4 regions of the Pseudomonas gozinkensis genome follow, and region 3 is predicted to be linked to each of the others. Evidence: predicted binding sites of a transcription regulator. Region 3 holds the regulator's gene; each other region holds the start of a gene.

The links. Region 3 encodes FliA, which starts transcription of late flagellar genes. Its sites were predicted from a motif close to CTAAAGTTTNNNNNNNNNNNGCCGNTAA; they were not measured.
Region 1: a site for FliA is predicted at 2,109-2,136, ahead of IHQ43_RS21865 (methyl-accepting chemotaxis protein). Genes of this name have one in related genera too.
Region 2: a site for FliA is predicted at 2,360-2,387, ahead of IHQ43_RS14195 (methyl-accepting chemotaxis protein). Genes of this name have one in related genera too.
Region 4: a site for FliA is predicted at 1,342-1,369, ahead of IHQ43_RS23185 (flagellar protein MotY). Genes of this name have one in related genera too.

Annotation. Positions count from the first base shown of each region.
Region 1 covers NZ_CP062253.1:4,921,960-4,925,375, reverse strand. The annotation lists tRNA gene IHQ43_RS21870 (tRNA-Arg) at 256-332, shown strand; gene IHQ43_RS21865 (methyl-accepting chemotaxis protein) at 389-2,029, opposite strand; gene IHQ43_RS21860 (cytochrome c) at 2,396-3,416, shown strand, end outside.
Region 2 covers NZ_CP062253.1:3,205,473-3,208,888, reverse strand. The annotation lists gene IHQ43_RS14210 (phenylacetate--CoA ligase family protein) at 1-594, shown strand, start outside; gene IHQ43_RS14205 (GNAT family N-acetyltransferase) at 594-1,496, shown strand; gene IHQ43_RS14200 (hypothetical protein) at 1,537-2,070, opposite strand; gene IHQ43_RS14195 (methyl-accepting chemotaxis protein) at 2,453-3,416, shown strand, end outside.
Region 3 covers NZ_CP062253.1:1,819,672-1,823,087, forward strand. The annotation lists gene flhF (flagellar biosynthesis GTPase FlhF) at 1-846, shown strand, start outside; gene fleN (flagellar synthesis regulator FleN) at 960-1,790, shown strand; gene fliA (RNA polymerase sigma factor FliA) at 1,787-2,527, shown strand; gene IHQ43_RS08195 (chemotaxis response regulator CheY) at 2,695-3,066, shown strand; gene IHQ43_RS08200 (protein phosphatase CheZ) at 3,085-3,416, shown strand, end outside.
Region 4 covers NZ_CP062253.1:5,223,690-5,227,105, forward strand. The annotation lists gene IHQ43_RS23180 (argininosuccinate synthase) at 1-237, opposite strand, end outside; gene IHQ43_RS23185 (flagellar protein MotY) at 367-1,275, opposite strand; gene pyrC (dihydroorotase) at 1,436-2,482, shown strand; gene rnt (ribonuclease T) at 2,479-3,153, shown strand; gene IHQ43_RS23200 (peroxiredoxin) at 3,227-3,416, opposite strand, start outside.

The DNA.
Region 1 (3,416 bases), 3.1 Mb from region 3:
GAACCGATAAAGCAGCCGTCGTGCCAATAGTCTAACTGCTGTTAAGTCCTTTAAAAACAAGCATTTAACAGGGTTTTTCGAGCGGGGCGCATTGCAATCTGCAATGATGGCTTTTTGCGGTGATGCAAATTGCACGGTAAAACGTCCGTCACCCTTGCGGGGCGCCTGCCTACACTTAAAAAGCCCTGCGGACGACATGACAAATCAGGGCCCGGCCGTTAACATGCACGCCGTCTGTCGCACCGACAGTCCTGTGTCCCAGTAGCTCAATTGGATAGAGCATCCCCCTCCTAAGGGGAAGGTTGGCAGTTCGAACCTGCCCTGGGACACCATCTATGAAAAAGCCCCACGCAGAGCAATCTGGTGGGGCTTTTTATTGCGATCGGATTTACAGGCGGAAGCGACTGACCATCGTGTTGAACGACGCCGCCAGGTTGGACAATTCCTGGGTCGAGGCGCTGGTCTGATGCGCACCTGCCGCCGTTTGGGTGGACAGATCCTGGATGTTGACCAGATTGCGATCCACTTCGCGAGCAACATGTGCCTGTTCTTCCGAGGCTGTGGCGATGACGAGGTTGCGATCATTGATCTGCGAGATGCCGTCGGCGATCAGTTCCAGTGCCTGGCCGGTCGCTTGTGCCAGTGACTGGGTTTCGCTGACCAGCGCCTGGCTTTTCCCCATGGCGCCAACGGCTTCGTCTGCACTGTTGCGCACATCGTTGATCATGCCTTCGATTTCCCCCGTCGAAGCTTGGGTTCTTGCCGCCAGGGCTCGTACCTCGTCGGCGACCACAGCAAAACCTCGACCCTGCTCACCCGCACGTGCGGCTTCGATGGCTGCGTTAAGTGCCAGCAGATTGGTTTGCTCTGCAATTCCCCTGATCACGTCCAGGACCTTGCCGATGTCTCGAACTTTCTCCGCCAGGTCTTTGACCATCGTGGTGGAGGTGGCGATTTCCGTGGTTGCATGGTTGATCGCGGCGACGGCGCTTCGCGCTTGATCGCGTCCATTGCCGGCTTCCCGGCTGGTGGCTTGGGAGGCCTCAGAAGTGGATACGGCGTTGCGCGCGACTTCCTCCACGGCGGAGGTCATCTCCGTGACAGCGGTTGCAGCCTGCTGGATCTCGTCGTTCTGACGTATCAGGCCACGGCTTCCATTGTCAGTGACGGCGGTGAGTTCTTCGGCAGCTGAAGCCAGTTGGTCTGCTGCGCTGGCGATCTGCTGGATAGTGCTTTTCAGGCTGCCCTGCATCTCGGCCAGGGCTGTTAGCAACTGCCCGGCCTCGTCGCGGCCGGTGCTGACGATGTGCTGAGTCAGGTCGCCCCCGGCAATGTTCCGGGCACTTTCAACGGCTTTGGAAATGGGGCGGCTGATCAGTCGGCTGATGAACAGACCCAGCAGAATTGCTGTGATGAAGGCCAGCACGATGCCGATATACAGAGACGTCTTGGCGGAGGACTCCGTCAGAACCGATTGCTTTGCGGCTTCGCTGACTTGCAGGTCGTTCGAATTGGACATGATGGTCAATTCGTCCATGACGACGCGGTAGGTTTTCTGCAGGTCGCCGAGCAGCAGTTCGCGGCCGTTTTCCAGGTCGCCAGCCTTCATCAGGGCCAGATACCTTTGCACGATCGCCTGGTAAACGGGCCAGGCTTTTTCCATTCGGTCACCGGCTGCACGTTCGTCGTCGGCAAGCTCGGTTTTTCGGTATTCGGCGAAGGCTTTTTCACTTGCCAACTGGTTGGCGCTCATCGAGGCGAGGAATTCGTCCTTGGTGCTCTGTGGCAGGTTGGCGGCAGTGGCGACGTAAAGCCGATACATGTCGCGGGTCTGTCCGACGGCCTTGATTTTGGTCTGCGCGATGTTGGCGACGGCGACGAGGTTGTTGCCAAACACCGATCTGAGGCTCGTCGAGAGCTCGGTCACTCCTCGGCTGCCCAGCAGGCCTACCCCCAAGGTGATGAAGGCGCACGCCGCAAAGGCCGTGATCAATTTCGTGGAGAGTCTTGCGTCATTCAACCAAGTCATAAAGGCATCCTGCTGACATGTTTGGGGGGCGGGACAATATCGAGCACAGCTCGTAGGAAAATGGATAGTCGTCGTACATCTTTCGGCTGCTGAGTCCACAACTGGAGGGTTACCAGTTGTTTCTTGTCCAAATATATTCTGCATTGAATCCCTTGTAACTACTGATTTAGAGCACTCAGCACACACATACAAAAGATGGCACTTGGCCTTTTCTATTTATTGCCAAGTGTTACATTGTGTGGAATATTCCAAAAAATACGTACGACATCGTACCTCTTCGTCCTTGGCTCCAAGATGGCGAGGATGCCGTGTTCGTGATTTCCAGAACCGTGAAAAAAAAGAACGAAGCAGCCTAGGGTAGGACTCATGTCGCGTCGCATTGATAAAGGGAAACGCAGGGGGTACGCCTTTGCCGGATTGGTTACGCTGTTGATCGCCACGGCCGGGGCAGCACATGGCGAGGCACTCGACAGCACTGCGTCGGTGGGCAAGCGTCTGGCGGTAGCGGCTGACTGTGTGGCTTGCCACACGGCGCCAGGCGGCAAGGCTTTTGCGGGCGGCTATCCGCTCAGTTCACCGATGGGCACCATTTATTCGACCAACATCACGCCTTCGAAAACGGCGGGTATCGGCGATTACACCTCAGAGCAATTCGCTCGCGCGGTGCGTGACGGGGTGGCGGCCGACGGCACTCGACTGTACCCGGCAATGCCCTACACCTCTTATTCGAAAATCACCGACAGTGACATTGCTGCGCTCTACGACTACTTCATGCATGAAGTGACGCCGGTCGATACGCAGAACCAGAAAACCGCGCTGGATTTCCCGTTCAATATCCGTGCATCGATGATTGGCTGGAACGCGCTGTTCCACAGCAAAACACGCTTCACTCCGGATCCGGCCAAGTCCGCCGAGGTCAATCGTGGCGACTATCTGGTCAACGGCCTGGCTCACTGCGATACCTGCCACACGCCGCGCAATGTCCTGATGGCGGCCGACGGCGCAAAACCGTTGGCCGGCGGATCACTGGGCAGTTGGTATGCCCCCAATATCACTTCCGACAAGGTCAGCGGCATCGGTGCCTGGTCGAGCGATGAGATCGTGGCGTATCTGCGCACCGGTCACGTCGAGGGCAAGGCCCAGGCAGCGGGGCCGATGGCCGAGGCGGTGGAAAACAGTCTGCAGCATCTGAGCGATGTGGATCTCAAAGCCATCGCGGCCTATCTGTTGCAGACGACGCCGATCAAGACCGGGGAGAGCAAGGCCCGGCATGAGTACGGTCAGGCTTCGGTCGATGAGCTGACGCTGCGCGGAGGCAAGCCGGGGGACAACCCGGGCTGGCATGTTTTCAGTGGCACTTGCGCCAATTGCCATCAGCCGGACGGTC
Region 2 (3,416 bases), 1.4 Mb from region 3:
TGCGCCCTGGGTGAACACTGTGCGGCCGAAGGCCAAAGCGTGCTGGAAATTCTCGACGAGGAGACCGGAGAGGTGATTGACGCGTGCGACCGTGTGGGGCGACTGGTGGTGACCAACATGACCCGTCAACTGATGCCGTTGATTCGCTATCCGGTCGGCGATCGTGCCTGTTGGCGAGAGCCCCGCAACACGCCACGACGTAAATTCGCGTTGATGGGACGCTGTGCCGACAGTCAGCGGGTACGCGTGGGGATACTGACCCTTTTGCTGCAGAGCATCGGCCAGACCGTGCAGCGAATTACCGGCAGTGACGACTGGCAACTGGTGATCGAACAGGACGGCACGAAGGATATCCTGTGCCTGCGGTGGGCACCGGATGACCTGTCTGCGGAGGGTGAACAGGTAGACCGGTTACTGCACCGTGCGTTGATCGAAGACTATCCATTGATCGAAGCGTTGAGCACCGGGCATTTGCTCGAATTGCAGATCCGGCGCTGCACGATTCAGTCGTTGTCACGCCATCCACGGTCAGGAAAACAGCAGCGTGTAATCGATCGGCGTGTCTACGACAATCTGCACCGGGAGGACCGTTGATGGAGACGCTGATCCTGCGCAGTTACCGTAACAGCGACGCCCGTGCCGTCAGCCGACTGTTCAGAAACGTCTACGGCGACCAATACGCTCAGCCTCATGTTTACCTGCCGCGAATGATCACGCAGAACCATGCCGGCGGTCGCTGGCATTCAATGGTGGCGGTGTCGGAGGATCAAATACTGGGGCACGCGGCCCTGATTCACGACAAAGGATCACGCATCGCCGAACTTGCATTGAGCGTGGTGGATCCACAGAGTCGAGGACAGAATGTTGCCACCCGACTGGGCCGACAATTGTTGATTCATGCCCAGGCACTTGGATGTCGCGGCGTGACGATCAAACAGATGACCCATCATCCCTACACGCAGAGGATGGCCGCCCGTCTGGGGTTTCACAACATCGGCTTGCTACCCGACCATGCCCCATCACCCTTTGGCGAACCGGTGCCGGAATCGTTGGTGCTCGGTTATCTGCGGATCGACGGATACCAGCGTCCGTTGCCAAGACTCGAATGGCCGGATGGCTGCCGCGAGTTCATGCAGCAGATGGTCGACCGGTTTGGAACACGGGACAACGCATCACCCTGGATCGGCGAACCCATACAACTGGATCAGCGTTGGGGGCGCTATGACGGCGTACTGGAGGCGCTTGACGACGGATTGCTCAAGCAACTGCAGGAGTTGCCGGACCATTGGCTGATTTCGCTCAGGCTCAGACTGGCGCAGGGTTTCGACAGCGCCTGGCATCAGTTGTCGACCATCGGTTTCAGGTTCACTGGATTGGCACCCGATGAAAAAGGGGCAGGATGGCTGGCGCTGTTTCATCGCGGACTCCCGCCAAAAACGCTCACATTGCACTGTCCGTGGATGCAGCTTCTGCAGGACGACATCAAGGCTCCATAAACGACGAGGCCCGCTCCGTTGCCGGGGCGGGCCTGCCTGATCACGCCTTGGCGCTGACACCTTTGTCGGTCGGAGGCTTGCGCTCGCCCCCCTGCCCGTAGGTCTGCAGGTTCTGCAGCACATAGATGGCTTTCTTGAACTCGGGGATCAACGTATTCGCGTACTTGTTGCCCTTGAGATTGTTGTTCTGGATGGTATCCAGCTGCGTCGCGAAGTACTCCAGCGCATTGAACTTGGCGTCCGGATCCTTCTGTACGCCGAAGCGATCAAACTTGTCGCCGGCGTTGAGCAAGGTCATGGACGTGATCTCGGAAATCAGCCCCCGGCTGCGCAGCATTGCACTCAGACTACCCAATTGCTTGGCCGAAACATTGGTCGGATCGAAACCCTTGATGTTCTTGTGCAGCCCCTGCTTGTCCATCTCCGCGGTACTGATCGCGGTGGGGTCGTTGCCGACCAGAGCCAGCATCTGCTTGACTTTCACGCTTTGAGAAACCGGTTTGCTCGAGCTTCCTGTGTCTCGAACCAGCAAACCCGTCTTGGGTTGCCAGGCACCGGTATAGCCGATAGTCATGAGCAGGCTCCTTGCGAGGAAGACATGAAAAATTCCTTGTTGAACGACTTTTGAGTTGCCCGGAGTATCGTCCGGCAAACTAGTGGCACCAACTCCTTTCTGCATTTTTTTACAATTCTTGTACATTCACGATACAAACCGGCAACAGGCCCGGAAATGCTGGACTAGAGCGTTTATGACAATGAGATGAAAGTGGGTTCATTGCTCTAATGTTCGGGACGGTTAGTTCTTGTGTGTCAGTCCCGATACGTTCCTTTGGTCGGGCTCGCCTCTTTTAGGACGAAAGTACCTAAAGCTTCCCGACGTCTCGACGATACGCTAGGAAACCCGCGCTGTTTTTCCCCTGCCCACAATAAGAATCCCTGCTCAAGGACCGGTTTCCATGCCCGCATTCCGCACCATTCAGGCTCGCTACACGCTGTTTCTGGTTCTGTTCATACTGTTGCTGTCGGTGCTGACCGTGGTTGGCATCAGCCAGTTGGTCGCGCCAAAATTGCGCCATACCGAAGAACAGGTGGTGCTCAACCGCATCGCTGAAGTGGCCGAACAGATCCAGGGCGAATTGAACAAGGTCCAGGCGCAACAGCGCAGCATCACCCAGACCATCCCGCTGCTCGACAGCGCTGCCATCGACACGGTGTTGCCGGGGTTGGTGGATCAATACGGCGAACTCAAAGTATTCGGCGGCGGTATCTGGCCGTTGCCCGGCCAGCGTGAGGCCGGGCGCAACAAGTTCAGCACGTTCTGGCACCGGGATGCTTCCGGCAAACTGGCGGTGAACACCTTCTGGAACAGCGACGCAGCCCCCAACTATTACGACCAGAGCTGGTACAAGGGCGGCATGCAGACCCCGCGTGGCCAATGCGCCTGGGCGGCAGCCTATAAAGATGACGCCAGCGCCGAACCGCGCACCAACTGCGCCATGGCCATCCAGAAAAACGGCAGCGCCTGGGGCGTCTCGACCATCGACGTGACCCTGGGCTTCTTCAACGACCTGGTGGCGCGCAAGGAAAAAGACCTCAACGCCGAAATGCTGATCGTCGAGGGCGACGGCAAGATCATCAGCAACAGTTCGCGCATCAGCGGACCGATCGTGCTGAAAAACATCAGCGAACTGGCCGGCGGCTCGACTTTCGCCAGCCAGGTCAAGGCCGGACTGCAAAACCGCGAGCAGGCGCAGCGTGTCGAGTTCGACAACAACGGTGAAGCCAGCACGTTCTTCATGCGTCCGATCGAAGGCACCCCGTGGTTTCTCGCCACCGCGCTGCCGACCAAAATGCTTACCGCGCAACGTGACGACGTGCTCAGCAGCCTGAGCCTGTTGCAGATTCCGCTGGTGATCCTGC
Region 3 (3,416 bases):
AGCCGTCCGGCCCAGGCCAATCTGTACCGTCGTCTGCAGCGCATTGGTTTGTCTGGCCCGTTGTCCCGCGATCTGCTGTCGATGATCACCGAGATCGACGAGCCTCGTCAGGCCTGGCGCATGCTGCTGGCGCACCTGGCGCGGATGATTGCCGTGCCGGAAGTCGAGCCGCTGGAAGAGGGCGGTGTGATTGCCATGGTCGGTCCTGCCGGCATGGGCAAGACCACCACCCTCGCCAAACTGGCCGCCCGTTATGTGCTCAAGTACGGCGCGCAGAACATCGCGCTGGTGAGCATGGACAGTTTCCGTATCGGCGCGCAGGAGCAGCTCAAGACTCTGGGTCGCATCCTCAACGTGTCGGTGACCCATGTCGATCCGGGCCAGTCCCTGGTGCAGGCGCTGGATCCACTGCTGCGCAAACGCGTGGTGCTGATCGATACCGCCGGCCTGCAAGCCAGCGATCCGGCCCTGCGCATGCAGCTGGAAAGTCTGGCCGGTCGTGGCATTCGGTCGAAAAATTATCTGGTGCTGGCAACCACCAGCCAGAAACAGGTTCTAACCGCCGCTTATCACAGTTACAAGCGTTGCGGGCTTGCCGGGTGCATCCTGACTAAACTGGATGAGACGGCCAGCCTCGGCGAAGTGCTGAGCCTGGCGATCAGTCACGAACTGCCGGTCGCCTACCTGACCGATGGGCCGCGTATTCCGGATGATCTGCATCTGCCGCGCCGTCATCAACTGGTCAGCCGCGCCGTCAGTGTGCAAATGCAGGAAGAACCCAGCGAAGAAGCCATGGCTGACATGTTCGCTGATATCTACCACAGTCCGACCAAGCAGGTTGGCTGAGGTAATGAACCGTTTTTGTACCTACATCGATGGTCTGCCATGCATTGTTCCGGTTGTGAACGCGCAGCCAGTAATGTGGCCTCCGTCTATGCAAGACAAGGTAAAGAAATAACATGGGCAGCATGCATCCCGTACAGGTGATCGCGGTGACCGGCGGCAAAGGTGGCGTCGGCAAGACTAATGTGTCAGTGAACTTGTCCCTGGCCCTGGCAGAGCTTGGCCGTCGGGTCATGCTGCTGGACGCCGACCTGGGGCTGGCGAACGTCGACGTTCTGCTGGGCCTCACACCCAAACGCACCCTGGCCGACGTGATCGAAGGCCGCTGCGAGCTGCGCGACGTGCTGTTGCAAGGCCCCGGCGGGATCCGCATCGTGCCGGCCGCTTCCGGCACCCAGAGCATGGTTCACCTGAGCCCGGCCCAGCATGCCGGCCTGATTCAGGCCTTCAGTGACATCGGCGACAATCTCGACGTACTGGTGATCGACACCGCTGCGGGTATTGGTGACTCGGTAGTCAGTTTTGTTCGCGCAGCCCAGGAAGTTTTGCTGGTGGTCTGCGACGAGCCGACCTCGATCACCGACGCCTACGCGCTGATCAAGCTGCTCAACCGCGATTACGGCATGAACCGCTTCCGCGTCCTGGCCAACATGGCGCAGAGCCCGCAGGAAGGTCGCAATCTGTTCGCCAAGTTGACCAAGGTCACGGATCGCTTCCTCGACGTCGCCCTACAATACGTCGGCGCGGTGCCCTACGACGAAAGCGTGCGCAAGGCGGTGCAGAAGCAGCGTGCGGTCTATGAAGCCTTCCCGCGTTCCAAGTGCGCACTGGCGTTCAAGGCGATCGCACAGAAGGTCGACACCTGGCCGCTGCCCGCCAACCCGCGTGGCCACCTCGAATTTTTCGTCGAGCGCCTCGTGCAGCAAACGGCAGGACCTGTGCTATGACCGCCAGCGGTATGAACCTTTACAAAAAGTCGGCGCGTGACGCGCAGTACGAGCTGATCGAGCGTTACGCGCCACTGGTCAAACGCATCGCCTACCACTTGCTGGCGCGATTGCCGGCCAGTGTGCAGGTCGAAGACCTGATCCAGGCCGGGATGATCGGTCTGCTCGAAGTCTCGACCAAATACGACGCCAGCAAGGGCGCCAGTTTTGAAACGTACGCGGGTATCCGGATCCGTGGTGCGATGCTCGACGAAGTCCGTAAAGGGGACTGGGCTCCGCGCTCGGTTCACCGCAACACCCGTATGGTCAGCGACGCGATTCGCTCGATTGAAGCTAAAACCGGCCGTGACGCTAAAGATCACGAAGTTGCGGCCGAACTCCAATTGAGTCTCGACGATTACTACGGGATTTTGAACGACACCCTGGGCAGCCGGCTGTTCAGTTTCGACGACCTGTTGCAGGACGGCGAACACGAAGGGCTGCACGAGGATGGCGCCAGTGCTCATCTGGAGCCGTCGCGCGATCTGGAAGACGAGCGTTTCCAGGCTGCGCTGGCGGACGCGATTGCCAATTTGCCGGAGCGTGAGCGACTGGTGTTGGCGCTGTACTACGACGAAGAGCTGAACCTCAAGGAGATCGGTGAAGTCCTTGGCGTCAGTGAATCGCGGGTCAGCCAGTTACACAGCCAGTGCGCGGCCCGCTTGCGGGGGCGTTTGGGGGAGTGGCGAGCGCGCTGAAGGCAGTGTGGGGACACTGCGAACGAGGCTGGTGCGGTGGTGAACGGCACCGGTCTTGCTCTGTTGTGCTCCAGACAGTCATCGAGTGTTTTGCCGGATTGATTGAAATGGCGCGTCCAGGTGCTGGACGCGTTTAAGACTGCTTGGAGGTCGAATTGAACAAAGACATGAAAATCCTCATCGTTGATGACTTCTCAACGATGCGGCGGATCATCAAGAACCTGTTGCGTGACCTTGGGTTCACCAACACCGTTGAAGCCGACGATGGCACCACCGCCATTCCGGTGCTCAACAGCGGCAGCATCGACTTTCTGGTGACCGACTGGAACATGCCCGGCATGACCGGTATCGACCTGCTGCGCCACGTGCGCGCCGATGAAAAGCTCAAGCACCTGCCGGTGCTGATGGTGACCGCTGAAGCCAAGCGCGAGCAGATCATCGAAGCGGCCCAGGCCGGCGTGAACGGCTATGTGGTCAAACCTTTCACGGCTCAGGCGTTGAAAGAAAAAATCGAGAAGATTTTCGAACGCATCGGCTGATGAACGCGCGGGGGAGCTATGGAGCATAAAGAATCTTCACAGGGCGACTTCGAGTCGACCCTGAAAAAACACGCGGTCGAACTGGTCGAAAGCCTTGAAAAGGGCAGGTTCGGCGACGCTGTGCAACTGATCCATGAGCTCAATCAGACCCGTGACCGTGGCCTGTACCAGGAAGTGGGCAAGCTCACGCGTGAACTGCACAGTGCGATCGTCAATTTCCAGATCGATCCGCACATGCCGCAGGCCGAGGAAGTGTCGCAAATCACCGACGCCACCGAACGCCTGGGCTACGTGGTCAAACTGACCGAAGCTGCTGCCAACCGCACCATGGATCTGGTGGAAAGCGCGAC
Region 4 (3,416 bases), 3.2 Mb from region 3:
GCGGAACATCGGGAACACGAAGTCACGCACGAATTCTTCGCGCAGGTCGTCGATGTAGATTTCTTTGACGCCCATGGCCTGCGCCTTGGCGCGAGCCGGCTCGACTTCTTCGCCCTGACCCAGGTCAGCGGTGAAGGTCACGACTTCACAGTTATAAGTATCCTGCAGCCACTTGAGGATCACCGAAGTGTCCAGGCCGCCGGAATACGCCAGAACGACCTTGTTTACGTCCGCCATGCCATCACTCCACGGGGTTCTACGGAAAGCCGAGGAGTCTACCGCTCAAACGCGATAATTTACAGAGGCGCGACAGCTTAAGACGACAAAGCGACAGAATCTGTCGAGAGGGCGACGATGACCAACGGGTCAGGAAGTCGCCGCAGCATTGGCCGGGGCGCTGGCCGTCGGTGCCGGAGCCGCCGTTGGTGCCACCCGCGCCAGATGCACATTGACCCGACGGTTCTTGGCCCGGTTGGCGGCATTGGTGTTCGGCACCAACGGGTAGCGCTCTCCATGGAAACGCACGGTGATCTGCGATTCCTGGATGCCGTTGGCCTTGAAGAAGTCGACCACTGCCAGCGCGCGGCGGCGCGACAGTTCGCGATTGGTCAGGCGATTGCCGCTGTTGTCGGAGTGGCCGTCGAGTTCGATGTGATTGACCGTCGGATCGGCCTTCATATATTCGAGCATCACTTGCAGCTTGGCCTTGGCGGCAGCGTCCAGCTCGATGCCTTCGCCGGGGAAGCCGATCTGCGACTGTTTGACCTGATCGAAATTCTGCGGCAAGAGTTTCGCCACGCAGGTCTGATAGTCGTTGAACGCCTTGCTGAACTTGACCGGCAAAAGCCGCACTTCCGACACCCGACCATCGCCCGATGCCCGGCGTACCACCGGGCTGCGACCGTCCATCAGCCCGCTGATCAACTGCCCGGCCTGGGATTGAGAACTGTTGAACAACACGTTGCCGCTGCCCAACCGGACAGTGCCCAGATTGATGTCGCCACGTCCCGGCTGCCACGGCGCGGCCGCCGCCAGCAAGGTCGCCGAACCGCCGCCGAGCATGGCGTTGTAGGCGTTCAGGCGAAAGGTCGCCTGCTCGCCGGCCTTGCGCACGAATTGCCCCGAACCGAAGTCGGTGATCGGCTGCGTCAGACGGCACTCGAACTTGTCGCCCTCGACCGTCCACTCAATGTTCTCCAGACGGGTCTGGTAGGTCAGTGCCATCGCTGGAAGGCTGGCAAACACACTGAGCAAGGCTAGATATCGCTGGCGCACGGGAGGCTCCATTGGTTTCTACAACAAAAAAGACCGAGACATACATCTTTACGGCATACCTACGGGATATCGGACGCTCGTCGCAAAACTTGATAGCGAGTGCCTGCAAGAGTCTTTTCCGGTAGCATTCGCCTCAGTTTGACCCGCCTGGAATCCCCTCATGTCCGACCGCCTGACCCTGCTGCGTCCCGACGACTGGCACATTCATCTTCGCGATGGTGCCGTGTTGACCAATACCGTTGCGGATGTCGCGCGCACCTTTGGTCGCGCCATCATCATGCCCAACCTGGTACCTCCGGTGCGCAACGCCGCTGAAGCCGACGGCTATCGCCAGCGGATTCTCGCTGCCCGCCCGGCCGGCAGTCGTTTCGAGCCGCTGATGGTGCTGTACCTCACCGACCGCACCCAGCCCGAAGAAATCCGTGAAGCCAAGGCCAGCGGTTTCGTGCATGCCGCCAAGCTGTACCCGGCCGGCGCCACCACCAACTCCGATTCCGGGGTCACCAGCATCGACAAGATTTTCCCGGCGCTGGAAGCCATGGCCGAAGTCGGCATGCCGCTGTTGATCCACGGTGAAGTCACCCGTGGCGACGTCGACGTGTTCGACCGCGAAAAAATCTTCATCGACGAGCACATGCGCCGCGTGGTCGAGCGCTTCCCGACGCTGAAAGTGGTCTTCGAACACATCACCACCGGCGACGCCGTGCAGTTCGTCAACGAGGCTTCGGCCAACGTCGGCGCGACCATCACCGCGCATCACCTGCTCTACAACCGCAACCACATGCTGGTGGGCGGGATCCGGCCGCACTTCTATTGCCTGCCGATCCTCAAGCGCAACACGCACCAGGAAGCCCTGCTCGACGCCGCCACCAGTGGCAGCGCGAAGTTCTTCCTCGGTACCGACTCGGCGCCGCACGCCCAGCACGCCAAGGAAGCCGCCTGCGGCTGCGCCGGCTGCTACACCGCGTACGCCGCCATCGAGCTGTATGCCGAAGCCTTCGAACAGCGCAATGCGCTGGACAAGCTCGAAGCGTTCGCCAGCCTCAACGGCCCGCGTTTCTACGGCCTGCCGGCCAACACCGATCGCATCACCCTGGTTCGTGACGAATGGACCGCCCCGACCAGCCTGCCTTTCGGCGAGCTGACCGTTATCCCGCTGCGCGCCGGTGAAAAACTGCGCTGGCGCCTGCTGGAGGAACACGCGTGAGTGAAGACCATTTCGACGACGAACTGGACGGTCAAGGTGGCGGCGGTTCGCGCCATCCAATGGCAGCACGCTTTCGCGGCTACCTGCCGGTTGTCGTCGACGTAGAAACCGGTGGTTTCAACTCGGCCACCGACGCTTTGCTGGAGATTGCCGCGACCACCATCGCCATGGATGAAAAGGGTTTCGTCTACCCGGATCACACCTACTTCTTCCGTGTCGAGCCGTTCGAAGGCGCCAACGTTGAAGCGGCCGCGCTGGAGTTCACCGGGATCAAGCTCGATCACCCGTTGCGCATGGCCGTCAGCGAAGAAACGGCCCTGACCGACATCTTCCGCGGCGTGCGCAAGGCCTTGAAGGCCAACGGCTGCAAGCGGGCGATTCTGGTCGGCCACAACAGCAGCTTCGACCTGGGCTTCCTGAACGCTGCCGTTGCGCGGCTGGACATGAAGCGCAACCCGTTCCACCCGTTCTCCAGCTTCGACACCGCGACCCTCGCCGGTCTGGCTTACGGCCAGACCGTATTGGCCAAGGCCTGTCAGGCAGCCGACATCGACTTCGACGGCCGTGAAGCGCACTCCGCGCGTTACGACACCGAGAAAACGGCCGAGCTGTTCTGCGGCATCGTCAACCGCTGGAAACAAATGGGCGGCTGGGAAGACTTCGACGACTGATCCTCGTCGGGTTTTTCCTAATATAAAAAAACCGGCCACATGGGCCGGTTTTTTTGTACCTCGACGTTGCGCCTTACAGGGCAGCAGCGTTCTCGGTCAGGTAAGCCGCAACGCCTTCTGGCGAAGCGTTCATGCCTTTGTCGCCTTTTTTCCAGTTGGCAGGGCAGACTTCGCCGTGCTCTTCGTGGAATTGCAGCGCGTCGACCAGACGGATCAGCTCTTCCATGTTACGGCCCAGCGGCAGGTCGTTGACGATCTGCGAG